2 regions of the Streptomyces sp. NPDC051136 genome follow, and region 2 is predicted to be linked to the other one. Evidence: predicted binding sites of a transcription regulator. Region 2 holds the regulator's gene; the other holds the start of a gene.
What was found. The regulator HspR, encoded in region 2, represses chaperone genes until heat shock. The targets are predictions, from matches to a motif close to TTGAGNNNNNNNNNCTCAA.
Positions count from the first base shown of each region.

Region 1: the regulator HspR is predicted to act here: its motif matches at 3,904-3,922, upstream of lon (endopeptidase La).

Region 1 covers NZ_JBITFE010000006.1:153,555-160,297, forward strand. The annotation lists gene ACIBCJ_RS18620 (MarR family transcriptional regulator) at 1-312, opposite strand, end outside; gene ACIBCJ_RS18625 (lysozyme) at 552-1,379, shown strand; gene lon (endopeptidase La) at 1,458-3,881, opposite strand; gene ACIBCJ_RS18635 (spermidine synthase) at 4,058-4,756, shown strand; gene ACIBCJ_RS18640 (response regulator transcription factor) at 4,870-5,604, shown strand; gene ACIBCJ_RS18645 (ATP-binding protein) at 5,601-6,725, shown strand.
Region 2 covers NZ_JBITFE010000003.1:274,073-280,815, reverse strand. The annotation lists gene dnaK (molecular chaperone DnaK) at 64-1,923, shown strand; gene grpE (nucleotide exchange factor GrpE) at 1,920-2,633, shown strand; gene dnaJ (molecular chaperone DnaJ) at 2,679-3,872, shown strand; gene ACIBCJ_RS10440 (heat shock protein transcriptional repressor HspR) at 3,878-4,333, shown strand; gene ACIBCJ_RS10435 (substrate-binding domain-containing protein) at 4,556-5,671, shown strand; gene ACIBCJ_RS10430 (helix-turn-helix transcriptional regulator) at 5,826-6,743, shown strand, end outside.

The DNA.
Region 1 (6,743 bases), on a different contig from region 2:
CTCGCGGGCGACGAGCCCGAGTTCCTCCAGGGCGCGCAGCTGGCGGGACATGGTCGCCTTGCCGACGCCGATGTAGGCGGCGAGGTCGGTGGCGCGCTGGCCGCCGCACTCACCGAGCCGGACGAGCAGGCCGTACGCGGACGACTCCAGGTCGGGGTGGACCTCCCGGGCCATCTCGCCTTGGTTGGCCCGGGCCCGCCGCAGCAGGACCGTCAACTCCCGCTCCAGGGCCAGGAACTCCGGCTGGTTCACACCACTGCCGGACAGGTGGGATTCAACTCCGCGACCGCCGCCGTTGCCGTCTTCGTGCACGTCAGCCCCTGCCTCGATTTTCGGGTCCTGAAAGTTTCCGCCATGCGCCGCCATCGCCGCAGCTCGCCAAGTATTTCGCAGGCTTAGACCAACGGCGGCTTCCGGCCCCTCTTCCCCCGCCCCGTTCTACGTGCGTAGCGTCTTCACCGGACCCCCGGATGGCATGCGCACGCCAGCCGCGGGTTCTCCCCACTCGCGCTTCCCCCACCGAGCACCACCGAGCCATCGGAGGGCACGTCATGCTCGTGCACAGATCCGGATCGGCCCGCGGACGGCGCTTCGCCGTCACCGGCATCCTGCTCGCCGCGTTCTCCCTCGTGTTCACGCTCCCCGCCGACGCCTCGTCGTCCGCGGACGTCCCGGCCCGCGGCTCCGCCCACATGGGCATGGGCGTCGCGGCCCACGACGGCGAGCACGGCACCCCCGTCCCGGGCCGCGCGGCTCAGACCGAGGGCGTCGACGTCTCCAGCCACCAGGGCAACGTGGCCTGGTCGACGCTGTGGAACAGCGGCGTCCGGTGGGCCTACGCCAAGGCCACCGAGGGGACGTACTACACCAACCCGTACTTCGCCCAGCAGTACAACGGCTCCTACAACGTCGGCATGATCCGCGGCGCGTACCACTTCGCCACGCCGGACACGACGAACGGCGCCGCCCAGGCCAACTACTTCGTCGACCACGGCGGCGGCTGGTCCCGGGACGGCAGGACGCTGCCGGGCGCGCTGGACATCGAGTGGAACCCGTACGGGGCCGCCTGCTACGGCAAGACGCAGAGCGCGATGGTGACCTGGATCCAGGAGTTCCTGAACCAGTACAAGGCCCGTACCGGCCGGGACGCCGTCATCTACACGGCCACCAGCTGGTGGACCCAGTGCACCGGCAACTACGGCGGCTTCGCGGCGAACAACCCGCTGTGGATCGCCCGGTACGCGACGGCGGTGGGGACGCTGCCGGCCGGCTGGGCCTACCAGACGATGTGGCAGTACACGTCGTCCGGTCCGACGGTCGGCGACCACAACAAGTTCAACGGAGCGCTGGACCGCGTGCAGGCGCTCGCCAACGGCTGACGGCGGCGCCAGGACAAGGGGAAGGCCCGGACTTCGTGCGGAGTCCGGGCCTTCCCCCTTCTCATCCGGCCGCGTCCGTCACGCCGCGACCGGAACCTCGGGCCGCGCACCGTTCGTCGCCGGTGCGAGCGCCAGTTCCAGGACCTGGCGGACGTCGGTGACGGCGTGGACGTCGAGCTTGTCCATCACCTCCGCCGGGACGTCGTCCAGGTCGGGCTCGTTGCGCTTGGGGATGATCACCGTGGTGATCCCCGCCCGGTGCGCGGCGAGCAGCTTCTGCTTGACCCCGCCGATCGGCAGCACCCGCCCGGTCAGCGACACCTCGCCGGTCATCGCCACGTCGGTGCGGACCAGCCGGCCCGACAGGAGCGAGGCGAGGGCCGTGGTCATGGTGACGCCGGCGCTCGGGCCGTCCTTGGGGACCGCGCCCGCCGGGAAGTGGATGTGCGCTCCCCGGTCCTTGAGGTCGCCGACCGGCAGCTCCAGCTCGGCGCCGTGGCTGCGCAGGAAGCTCAGCGCGATCTGCGCCGACTCCTTCATCACGTCGCCCAGCTGACCGGTGAGGGTCAGACCCGCCGCGCCCGTCTCCGGGTCGGCCAGCGACGCCTCGACGTACAGGACGTCACCGCCCGCGCCGGTCACCGCGAGGCCGGTGGCCACGCCGGGCACCGCGGTGCGCCGCTCCGCCGGGTCCTGGGCGGACTCGGGCACGTGGTGCGGCCGGCCGATCAGAGCGCGCAGGTCGCCCTCGGTGACGGTGAACGGCAGCTCCCGCTCGCCCAGTTCGTGCTGGGCGGCCACCTTGCGCAGCAGCCGCGCGATGGACCGCTCCAGGGTGCGCACGCCCGCCTCGCGGGTGTACTCGCCCGCCAGCTTGCGCAGCGCGCCCTCGTCGACGGTGACCTCGTCGGCGTCCAGTCCGGCCCGCTCCAGCTGGCGCGGGAGCAGGTGGTCCCGGGCGATGACGACCTTCTCGTCCTCGGTGTAGCCGTCGAGGCGGACCAGCTCCATGCGGTCGAGCAGGGCCTCGGGGATGGCCTCCAGGACGTTGGCGGTGGCGAGGAAGACCACGTCGGACAGGTCCAGCTCGACCTCCAGGTAGTGGTCCCGGAAGGTGTGGTTCTGGGCCGGGTCGAGGACCTCCAGGAGGGCGGCGGCCGGGTCGCCCCGGAAGTCCGAGCCCACCTTGTCGATCTCGTCGAGCAGGACGACCGGGTTCATGGACCCCGCCTCCTTGATGGCCCGCACGATCCGGCCGGGCAGCGCGCCGACGTACGTGCGCCGGTGGCCACGGATCTCGGCCTCGTCGCGGACGCCGCCGAGGGCGACGCGGACGAACTTGCGGCCCATCGCGTGGGCGACGGACTCGCCGAGCGAGGTCTTGCCGACGCCGGGCGGGCCCACCAGGGCCAGCACCGCGCCGCCGCGCCGGCCGCCGACCACGCCGAGGCCCCGGTCGCCGCGCCGCTTGCGCACCGCGAGGTACTCGGTGATGCGCTCCTTCACGTCCTCCAGGCCCGCGTGCTCGGCGTCGAGCACGGCCTGGGCGCCCTGGATGTCGTAGGCGTCCTCGGTGCGCTCGCTCCACGGCATCTCCAGGACCGTGTCGAGCCAGGTGCGGATCCAGGAGCCCTCGGGCGACTGGTCGGAGGAGCGCTCCAGCTTGTCGACCTCCTTGAGGGCGGCCTCGCGGACCTTCTCGGGCAGGTCGGCGGCCTCGACCCGGGCGCGGTAGTCGTCGTTCTCCTCGCCGTCCCGTTCGCCGTTCAGCTCGCGCAGCTCCTTGCGCACGGCTTCCAGCTGGCGGCGCAGCAGGAACTCCCGCTGCTGCTTGTCGACACCCTCCTGGACGTCCTTCGCGATGGTCTCGGCCACGTCCTGCTCGGCCAGGTGGTCGCGCAGCTGCTGCGTGGCGAGCTTCAGCCGGGCGACCGGGTCGGTGGTCTCCAGCAGCTCGACCTTCTGCTCAGTGGTGAGGAAGGGCGAGTAGCCGGAGTTGTCGGCCAGCGCGGACACGTCGTCGATGGCCTGGACCCGGTCGACGACCTGCCAGGCGCCGCGCTTGCGCAGCCAGGCGGTGGCGAGCGCCTTGTACTCCGTCACCAGCTCGGCGACCTGGCCGGGCAGCGGGTCGGGGACGGTCTCGTCGACCCGGGTGCCCTCGACCCACAGCGCGGCGCCCGGGCCGGTGGTGCCGGCGCCGATCCGCACCCGGCCCCGGCCGCGGATGAGGGCACCGGGATCGCCGTCGGCCAGGCGGCCGACCTGCTCGACGGTGCCGAGCACGCCGGTGGCGGCGTGGGTGCCGTCGATGCGCGGGACGAGCAGGACCCTGGGCTTGCCGGGTTCGGACCTGGCGGCGGCCTGGGCGGCCTCCACCGCGGCCCGTACCTCGGCGTCGCTCAGGTCCAGGGGGACGACCATTCCGGGCAGGACCACTTCGTCGTCGAGCGGCAGCACGGGCAGGGTGAGCGGTGTGAAGGCGGCGGACTCAGCAGCCATGATCTCCCCTTCGGCAGTCAAGTTGAGTTACATCGACTCAATGAACGGGAGCCTCCGAATGTTCCCCCGGGGATGTTCGCTCTGAGCGATCACATGGCGGCCGGGCGTTCCGCCTCCCGGGAGAGCACCGCGAAAACGACCGGCATTCCCCGCCGGGCGGGTGCCAGGATGGGCCGATGCCCCTCACTTCCCACGACTCTCCCGACGCCCCCGAGGTGCTGGACCGCCGGGACGGCCCGTACGGCGAGGTGGTCCTGCGCCGGCACGGGAGGCTGCTGCAGATCATCGCGAACGGCTGCTTCCTGATGGACACCTCCGACGGGCGCTCGGAGCGGCGCCTGGTCGACGCGGCGGCCGACGCGCTGGCCGCCTCCGGCGGGCAGACCGCGCCCCGCCTGCTCATCGGCGGGCTCGGCGTCGGCTTCTCCCTCGCGCACGCGGCCGCCGATCCCCGCTGGGGCCGGATCGCGGTCGTCGAACGCGAGCGCGCGATCGTCGACTGGCACCGCACCGGGCCGCTGGCCGAGCTGTCCGCCGACGCGCTGGCCGACCCGCGCGCGGAGATCGTCGAGGCGGACCTGGTCGCGTACGTCCATGAGACATCCGACACGTACGACGCCCTGTGCCTGGACATCGACAACGGCCCCGGCTGGACCGTCACCGAGGGCAACGACGGGCTGTACGGACCGTCCGGACTGGCGGACTGTGCACGGCTGTTGAGGCCCGGCGGGGTGCTCGCCGTGTGGTCCGCACAGCCCTCTCCGGAATTCGAAGAAACCTTGCGTAATGCCGGTTTCCAGCAGGTGCGTACCGAAGAGATCCCCGTTGCCCGGGGCGTTCCGGACGTCATCCACATCGGCGTCGGGCCTGGATAGCAAAGGCGCGGTGACTCCCCGTACGCTGCTGCCCTGGCGCGGATCATTCAAGCGTCAAGCGCAGTCATGGGATCACCCCACGGATTCCGGAGAGCACACCTCAGGGGCGGGCGATGGAGCAGACACAGACCTCCCACAACGGCACGGCCACGCAGGGCGCACAGCGCCGGGTACTGGTGGTCGAGGACGATCAGACGATCGTGGACGCCATCGCGACACGCCTGCGCGCCGAGGGATTCCTGGTGCAGACGGCGGGCGACGGTCCGTCCGCCGTCGACACGGCCGAGGCCTGGCAGCCCGACCTGCTGATCCTCGACATCATGCTGCCCGGCTTCGACGGTCTGGAGGTCTGCCGCCGCGTGCAGGCCCAGCGGCCGGTGCCGGTGCTGATGCTCACCGCGCGCGACGACGAGACGGACATGCTGGTCGGACTCGGCGTGGGCGCCGACGACTACATGACCAAGCCGTTCTCGATGCGCGAGCTGGCCGCCCGTGTGCACGTGCTGCTGCGGCGGGTGGAGCGGGCCGTGGTGGCCGCCTCGACACCGCGCAGCGGCATCCTGCGCCTGGGCGAGCTGGAGATCGACCACGCGCAGCGCCGGGTGCGGGTGCGCAGCGAGGACGTGCACCTCACGCCGACCGAGTTCGACCTGCTGGTCTGCCTGGCGAACACCCCGCGCGCGGTGCTCTCCCGTGAGCAGCTGCTCGCCGAGGTGTGGGACTGGGCGGACGCCTCCGGCACCCGGACCGTGGACAGCCACATCAAGGCGCTGCGCCGGAAGATCGGCGCCGAGCGCATCCGCACCGTGCACGGCGTGGGCTACGCGCTGGAGACGCCGACGCCATGAGCCGGGGACGGGAAGCCGCACGGAGGAGCCCCGGCCGCCGGACCGCCGGGGATCCCTGGGGCGGCGTACGCCCGTTCTCGATCAAGACCAAGCTGGGCGCCCTCGTCGTCACGTCGGTGCTGATCACCACCGGTCTCTCGGTGATCGCGGTGCACACCAAGACGGAGCTGCGCTTCATCACGGTGTTCTCGATGATCGCCACGCTGCTGATCACGCAGTTCGTGGCGCACTCGCTGACCGCGCCGCTGGACGAGATGAACGCGGTCGCCCGGTCCATCTCGCACGGCGACTACACGCGCCGGGTGCGGGAGAACCGCCGCGACGAGCTGGGCGACCTGGCCGTCACCATCAACCGCATGGCCGACGACCTGGAGGCGCAGGACCTCCAGCGCAAGGAGCTGGTGGCGAACGTCTCGCACGAGCTGCGCACCCCGATCGCGGGGCTGCGCGCGGTGCTGGAGAACATCGTGGACGGCGTCACCGAGGCCGACCCGGAGACCATGCGCACGGCGCTCGGGCAGACCGAGCGGCTCGGCCGGCTGGTGGAGACGCTCCTCGACCTCTCCCGCCTGGACAACGGCGTGATACCGCTGCGCAAGCGGCGCTTCGAGGTGTGGCCGTACCTGTCGGGCGTGCTCAAGGAGGCCAACATGGTCGCCTCCGCCCGCGCGGGCATCGCCTCCGGCTCCGGCAGCCACACCCGCACCGACGTGCACCTGGCCCTGGACGTCTTCCCGCCGGAGCTGACCGCGCACGCCGACCCCGAGCGCATCCACCAGGTCGTCGCCAACCTCATCGACAACGCCGTCAAGCACAGTCCGCCGCACGGCCGGGTGACGGTCCGGGCGCGGCGCGGGGAGCTGCCCGAGTCCCTGGAGCTGGAGGTGCTGGACGAGGGTCCCGGCATCCCGCGTTCGGAGTGGCGCCGGGTCTTCGAGCGGTTCAACCGGGGGTCGGTGTCGCGGCCGCACGGTCCGGGCAGCGACGGCGGCACCGGTCTCGGCCTGGCGATCGCGCGCTGGGCGGTGGATCTGCACGGCGGCCGGATCGGGGTGGCCGAATCCGAGCGGGGCTGCCGGATCCTCATCACTCTTCCGGGCCTGCCGTCGACCTCCGGTTGACGTAGGGTGCGAAGCGGA
Region 2 (6,743 bases):
CCATCGCCGGGCGTCATGCACACTTGAGCCTGTTCCACTCAAGTCAGCTGGAGGTTATTCACCATGGCACGTGCGGTCGGCATCGACCTGGGCACGACTAACTCCGTCGTCAGCGTTCTGGAGGGCGGCGAGCCCACCGTCATCACCAACGCCGAGGGCGCCAGGACCACGCCGTCCGTCGTCGCCTTCGCCAAGAACGGCGAGGTGCTCGTCGGCGAGGTGGCCAAGCGCCAGGCGGTCACGAACGTCGACAGGACCATCCGCTCGGTCAAGCGCCACATGGGCACCGACTGGAAGGTCAACCTGGACGGCAAGGACTTCAACCCGCAGCAGATCAGCGCCTTCGTGCTGCAGAAGCTGAAGCGGGACGCCGAGTCCTACCTGGGCGAGAAGGTGACCGACGCGGTCATCACCGTCCCGGCGTACTTCAACGACGCCGAGCGCCAGGCCACCAAGGAGGCCGGTGAGATCGCGGGCCTCAACGTCCTGCGCATCGTCAACGAGCCGACCGCCGCCGCGCTGGCGTACGGCCTGGACAAGGACGAGCAGGTCATCCTGGTCTTCGACCTCGGTGGCGGTACGTTCGACGTCTCGCTGCTGGAGATCGGCGACGGTGTCGTCGAGGTGAAGGCCACCAACGGTGACAACAACCTCGGTGGTGACGACTGGGACCAGCGCGTCGTCGACTACCTGGTCAAGCAGTTCCAGTCCGGCCACGGCGTGGACCTGGCCAAGGACAAGATGGCCCTCCAGCGTCTGCGCGAGGCCGCCGAGAAGGCCAAGATCGAGCTGTCCTCGTCCACCGAGACGACGATCAACCTGCCCTACATCACGGCGTCCGCCGAGGGCCCGCTGCACCTGGACGAGAAGCTCACCCGGGCCCAGTTCCAGCAGCTGACCTCCGACCTGCTGGAGCGCTGCAAGACGCCGTTCCACAACGTCATCAAGGACGCCGGCATCCAGCTGTCCGAGATCGACCACGTCGTTCTCGTCGGTGGCTCCACCCGCATGCCCGCCGTCGCGGAGCTCGTCAAGGAGCTGACCGGCGGCAAGGACGCCAACAAGGGCGTCAACCCGGACGAGGTCGTCGCCATCGGCGCCGCCCTGCAGGCCGGTGTCCTCAAGGGTGAGGTCAAGGACGTCCTGCTGCTCGACGTCACCCCGCTGTCCCTCGGCATCGAGACCAAGGGCGGCATCATGACCAAGCTGATCGAGCGGAACACGACGATCCCGACCAAGCGCTCGGAGATCTTCACCACCGCCGAGGACAACCAGCCCTCCGTGCAGATCCAGGTCTACCAGGGCGAGCGCGAGATCGCGGCGTACAACAAGAAGCTCGGGATGTTCGAGCTGACCGGTCTGCCGCCGGCGCCCCGCGGCGTGCCGCAGATCGAGGTCGCCTTCGACATCGACGCCAACGGCATCATGCACGTGACCGCGAAGGACCTGGGCACGGGCAAGGAGCAGAAGATGACCGTCACCGGCGGCTCCTCGCTGCCGAAGGACGAGGTCGACCGCATGCGCCAGGAGGCGGAGAAGTACGCGGAGGAGGACCACGCCCGCCGCGAGGCCGCCGAGTCCCGCAACCAGGGCGAGCAGCTCGTCTACCAGACGGAGAAGTTCCTCAAGGACAACGAGGACAAGGTCCCCGGCGAGGTGAAGACCGAGGTCGAGTCCGCCGTCGCCGAGCTGAAGGAGAAGCTCAAGGGCGAGGACACCGCCGAGATCCGCACCGCCACCGAGAAGGTCGCCGCCGTCTCGCAGAAGCTGGGCCAGGCCATGTACGCCGACGCCCAGGCCGCGCAGGCCGCCGGCGGCGAGGCCCCGGGCGCCGACGCGGGTGCCGCCTCCGGTGACAAGGCCGACGACGACGTCGTCGACGCCGAGATCGTGGACGACGAGCGCAAGGACGGTGCCGCGTGACGGAGGAGACCCCGGGTTTCGACGAGAAGCCCGACGTCCCCTCCGGCGCCACCCCTGACGACGCCGAGCCGAAGGCCGCCTCCGAAGAGGGGGCGGCCCCGGCCGGGGACGCGAGCGAGAACGCGGGCCTGGTGGCCCAGCTGGACCAGGTGCGCACCGCGCTGAACGAGCGCACGGCGGACCTCCAGCGGCTCCAGGCCGAGTACCAGAACTACCGCCGCCGGGTGGAGCGGGACCGCGTCGCGGTCAAGGAGGTCGCCGTCGCGAACCTCCTGTCCGAGCTGCTTCCCGTGCTCGACGACGTCGGGCGCGCCCGGGAGCACGGCGAGCTGGTCGGCGGCTTCAAGTCCGTCGCGGAGTCGCTGGAGACCACGGTCGCCAAGCTGGGCCTCCAGCAGTTCGGCAAGGAGGGCGAGCCCTTCGACCCGACGATCCACGAGGCCCTGATGCACTCCTACGCACCGGACGTCACCGAGACGACCTGCGTGGCGATCCTGCAGCCCGGGTACCGGATCGGCGAACGCACCATCCGCCCCGCGCGGGTGGCGGTCGCCGAGCCCCAGCCGGGCGCCCAGACGGTCAAGCCGGCCGAGGACGCCACCGACGCGCAGGACGCCTCCGGCCCGGAGGACGGCGCCGGGAACCCCGGAGGCTCCGGGACCGCCGGGTCCGCCGGGAACAAGGAGAGCGGTGGCCCGGACGAGGGCTGAGCTCGAGGTGACGACGGGTAAGGCGCGAGAGGAGGGACGTCGGGGATGAGCACGAAGGACTTCATCGAGAAGGACTACTACAAGGTTCTCGGCGTCCCCAAGGACGCCACCGAGGCCGAGATCAAGAAGGCGTACCGGAAGCTCGCCCGCGAGAACCACCCGGACGCCAACAAGGGAAACGTCAAGGCGGAGGAGCGCTTCAAGGAGATCTCCGAGGCCAACGACATCCTCGGTGACCCCAAGAAGCGCAAGGAGTACGACGAGGCCCGCTCCCTCTTCGGCAACGGAGGCTTCCGTCCGGGGCCGGGCGCGGGCGGCGGCGGCACCTTCAACTTCGACCTGGGCGACCTCTTCGGAGGCGGCGCCCAGGGCGGGGGCCAGGGCGCCGGCGGCTTCGGCGGCGGCCTCGGGGACGTCTTCGGCGGCCTGTTCAACCGCACCGGCGGCTCACCGGGCGGCGGCACCCGCACCCAGCCGCGGCGCGGGCAGGACATCGAGTCCGAGGTCACCCTCAGCTTCACCGAGGCCATCGAGGGCGCGACCGTGCCGCTGCGGATGTCCTCGCAGGCGCCCTGCAAGGCCTGTTCGGGCACCGGCGACAAGAACGGCACGCCGCGCGTGTGCCCGACCTGCGTCGGCACCGGGCAGGTCGCGCGGGGCTCGGGCGGCGGCTTCTCGCTGACCGACCCGTGCCCGGACTGCAAGGGCCGCGGCCTGATCGCCGAGGACCCCTGCGACGTGTGCAAGGGCTCCGGGCGCGCCAAGTCCTCGCGGACGATGCAGGTCCGTATCCCCGCCGGGGTGTCGGACGGGCAGCGCATCCGGCTGCGCGGCAAGGGCACGCCCGGCGAGCGGGGCGGCCCGGCGGGCGACCTGTACGTGGTCGTGCACGTCAAGGAGCACCCGGTCTTCGGACGCCGGGGCGACAACCTCACCGTCACCGTCCCGGTCACCTACACCGAGGCGGCCCTCGGCGGTGAGATCCGGGTCCCCACCCTGGGCGGGCCGCCCGTCACGCTGAAGCTGCCGGCCGGTACGCCGGGCGGTCGTACGATGCGGGCGCGGGGCAAGGGCGCGGTACGCAAGGACGGCACCCGCGGCGACCTTCTGGTCACCGTGGAGGTGAGTGTTCCGAAGGACCTGACGGGGAAGGCTCGTGACGCGCTGGAGGCGTATCGCGAGGCGACCGCGGACGAGGATCCGCGGGCGGAGTTGTTCCAGGCCGCGAAGGGAGCTTGACGGGAATGGACGGTCGGCGACGCAATCCGTACGAACTGACCGAGGACACCCCGGTCTACGTCATCTCGGTGGCGGCCCAGCTCTCCGGACTGCACCCGCAGACCCTGCGCCAGTACGACCGCCTCGGCCTGGTCTCCCCGGACCGCACCGCGGGCCGCGGCCGTCGGTACTCGGCCCGTGACATCGAACTGCTCCGTCAGGTCCAGCAGTTGTCGCAGGACGAAGGCATCAACCTGGCCGGAATCAAGCGCATCATCGAACTGGAGAACCAGGTCGCCGCGCTCCAGGCCCGGGCCGCCGAGCTGGCCGACGCACTCGACGGCGCGGCCACCGCGATGCGTCAGCGCGAGGCCGCGGTACACGCGTCGTACCGCCGTGACCTGGTCCCTTACCAAGAGGTACAGCAGACCAGCGCGTTGGTGGTCTGGCGGCCCAAGCGCCACGGGCAGTCCCCGGACTGACCGGACCGGCAGGCGGCGCAACGGAAACGGCACGGCGAGCCCCGGAGGACCCACCCGTCCTCCGGGGCTTGTTCGCAACGGTGCTGTCTCATTGGTCTAGTACTTCTTGACGATTTGGTGAAGACAGCGTTGGCTTCCTTCACCAAGGGTCGCCGGGGCCACCCGAGTCGCCCCCGGCCCCCGGTTCACCACCCACACCCGTGTGTCGGAAGGCAAAGCGCAGTGAGTAGCCGTGCCCGTCGTATCGCCATATCCGTGGCCGCGTCCCTGCTGACGTTCCCGCTGGCCTCCTGCGGCGTGCTGGGCGCGTCGGGGGGCAGCGACGACGCGAGCCCGACCAAGGGCAACGACATCACCGTCGGGTTGCTTCTCCCGGAGAAGGAGAACACGCGCTACGAGCAGTTCGACTACCCCTTCTTCAAGGCGAAGGTCGGTGACCTCACGCGCGACGAGGGCAACGTCAAGTACGCCAACGCCGAGGCCAGCGCCGCCAAGCAGGCCCAGCAGATGCAGCAGATGGTCGACGAAGAGGTCGACGTGATCGTGCTGGACGCGGTCGACGCGCACGCCATCGGGGACAGCGTCCAGAAGGCCAAGGACGCCGGCATCCCCGTCATCGCCTACGACCGGCTGGCCGAGGGCCCGATCGACGCCTACATCTCCTTCGACAACGAGCTGGTCGGCGAGGTCCAGGGCCGCTCGCTCATCGAGGCGCTCGGCGGCGACCCGAGCAGCTCCGACAAGATCGTCATGATGAACGGCTCGTCCACCGACCCGAACGCGAAGCAGTTCAAGGCGGGCGCGCTGTCCGAGCTGAACGGCAAGCTGACGATCGCCCAGTCCTTCGACACCAAGGACTGGAAGCCGGAGAACGCCGAGGCGAACATGACCGAGGCGATCGGGAAGATCGGCAAGAAGAACATCGCGGGCGTCTACTCCGCCAACGACGGCATGGCCGGCGGCATCATCAAGGCCCTGGAGGACGCGGGCGTCACCGACCTGCCCCCGATCACCGGCCAGGACGCGGAGCTCGCGGCGGTGCAGCGCATCGTCACCGGCGAGCAGTACATGAGCGTGTACAAGTCCTACCCGCAGGAGGCGGAGAACGCCGCGGAGATGGCCGTGGCGCGGGTCCAGGGCCGCGACATCCAGTTCGAGGCGCTCGCCCGCGACAAGGTCGACAGCCCCACCCACAAGGGCATCCCCGCCCAGCTCGTGCCCGTCGTCGCCCTCACCAAGGACAACATCGAGGACACGGTGCTCGCGGAGGGCTTCTACAAGGTCACCGACATCTGCACCGCCAAGTTCGAGGCCGCGTGCAAGGAGGCGGGGCTGTAGCGGTCCTCGTGTCGCCCCGGTTCTCCGGCCCGGACATTTCGGTCGCGACCGGCGCCCCGCGCGTTCCGCTGCGCGCGGACCCGTGTTGCGGTGGCCGGTGCGAGCCGCGCATAGTTGCGCTGCGGAGGAGCCGGAACCGGGGGTGGGATGGGCGATGACCGGGCACGGGGCTCAGGAGCACCCGCACGGGGCCGACCGGCTGTGCGCGACCGGCGACCGCGTGTACTCCCGGGCCGTACGGCGCGGCCGGGTGCGTCGCCGGGACGCCGAGCCGGTTCCCTGCCTCCTCGAACTGGCCCTGCTGCACCCCGACCCCGACGACATGGACTGGCTGGTGCCGACCTCCCCGCAGGAGGTCATGACACGGCTGCTGCGCGGGGTCCACGACGAGGTCAGCGCCAGTCAGCGGCGAGTGGGCTCGGCCGTGGAGGCCTTCGAGTGGTACGCGAGCCTCGGCCGGCTGTTCCAGGCCCCGGCCGGCCCGGAGAGCACGGCGATCCGGGTCCTCGACGGGCTGTCCCGTATCCAGGCCGCGATGGACGAGGCGACGGCGGCCTGCACGACGGAGGTGCTCACCGTGCAGCCCGGCGGCATCCGGCGCGAGCACGAGCTGTCGGAGGGGCTGCACCGGGCGCTGGCGCTGCGCGGGCGCGGGGTGCGGATGCGGGACCTGTACACGCACGTGGCCCGGCACGGGCAGGGTCTGCTCAACTACCTGGAGCTGATGGGTGACGCGGTGGAGGCCCGCACCCTGGACGAGGTCATCGACCGCCTCATCCTCTTCGACCGCACGGTCGCCTTCATCCCCGCCAACACCGACCGCACGGTGGCCCTCGAACTGCGTCACCCGGCCCTGATCGCCTACCTGGTCACGGTCTTCGAGCGGCTGTGGCGCCTGGCGATCCCGTTGACGGCGCCCCTGCCCGACACCGGCATCGAGGGCATCTCCCATCGCGAGCAGTCCATCGCGGCGCTCCTCGCCGAGGGCCACCAGGACGCGGTGATCGCGGAGCGCCTCGGCATCAGCGTCCGCACGGCCCGCGCGCACATCGCGCGCCTCTCGGAGACCCTG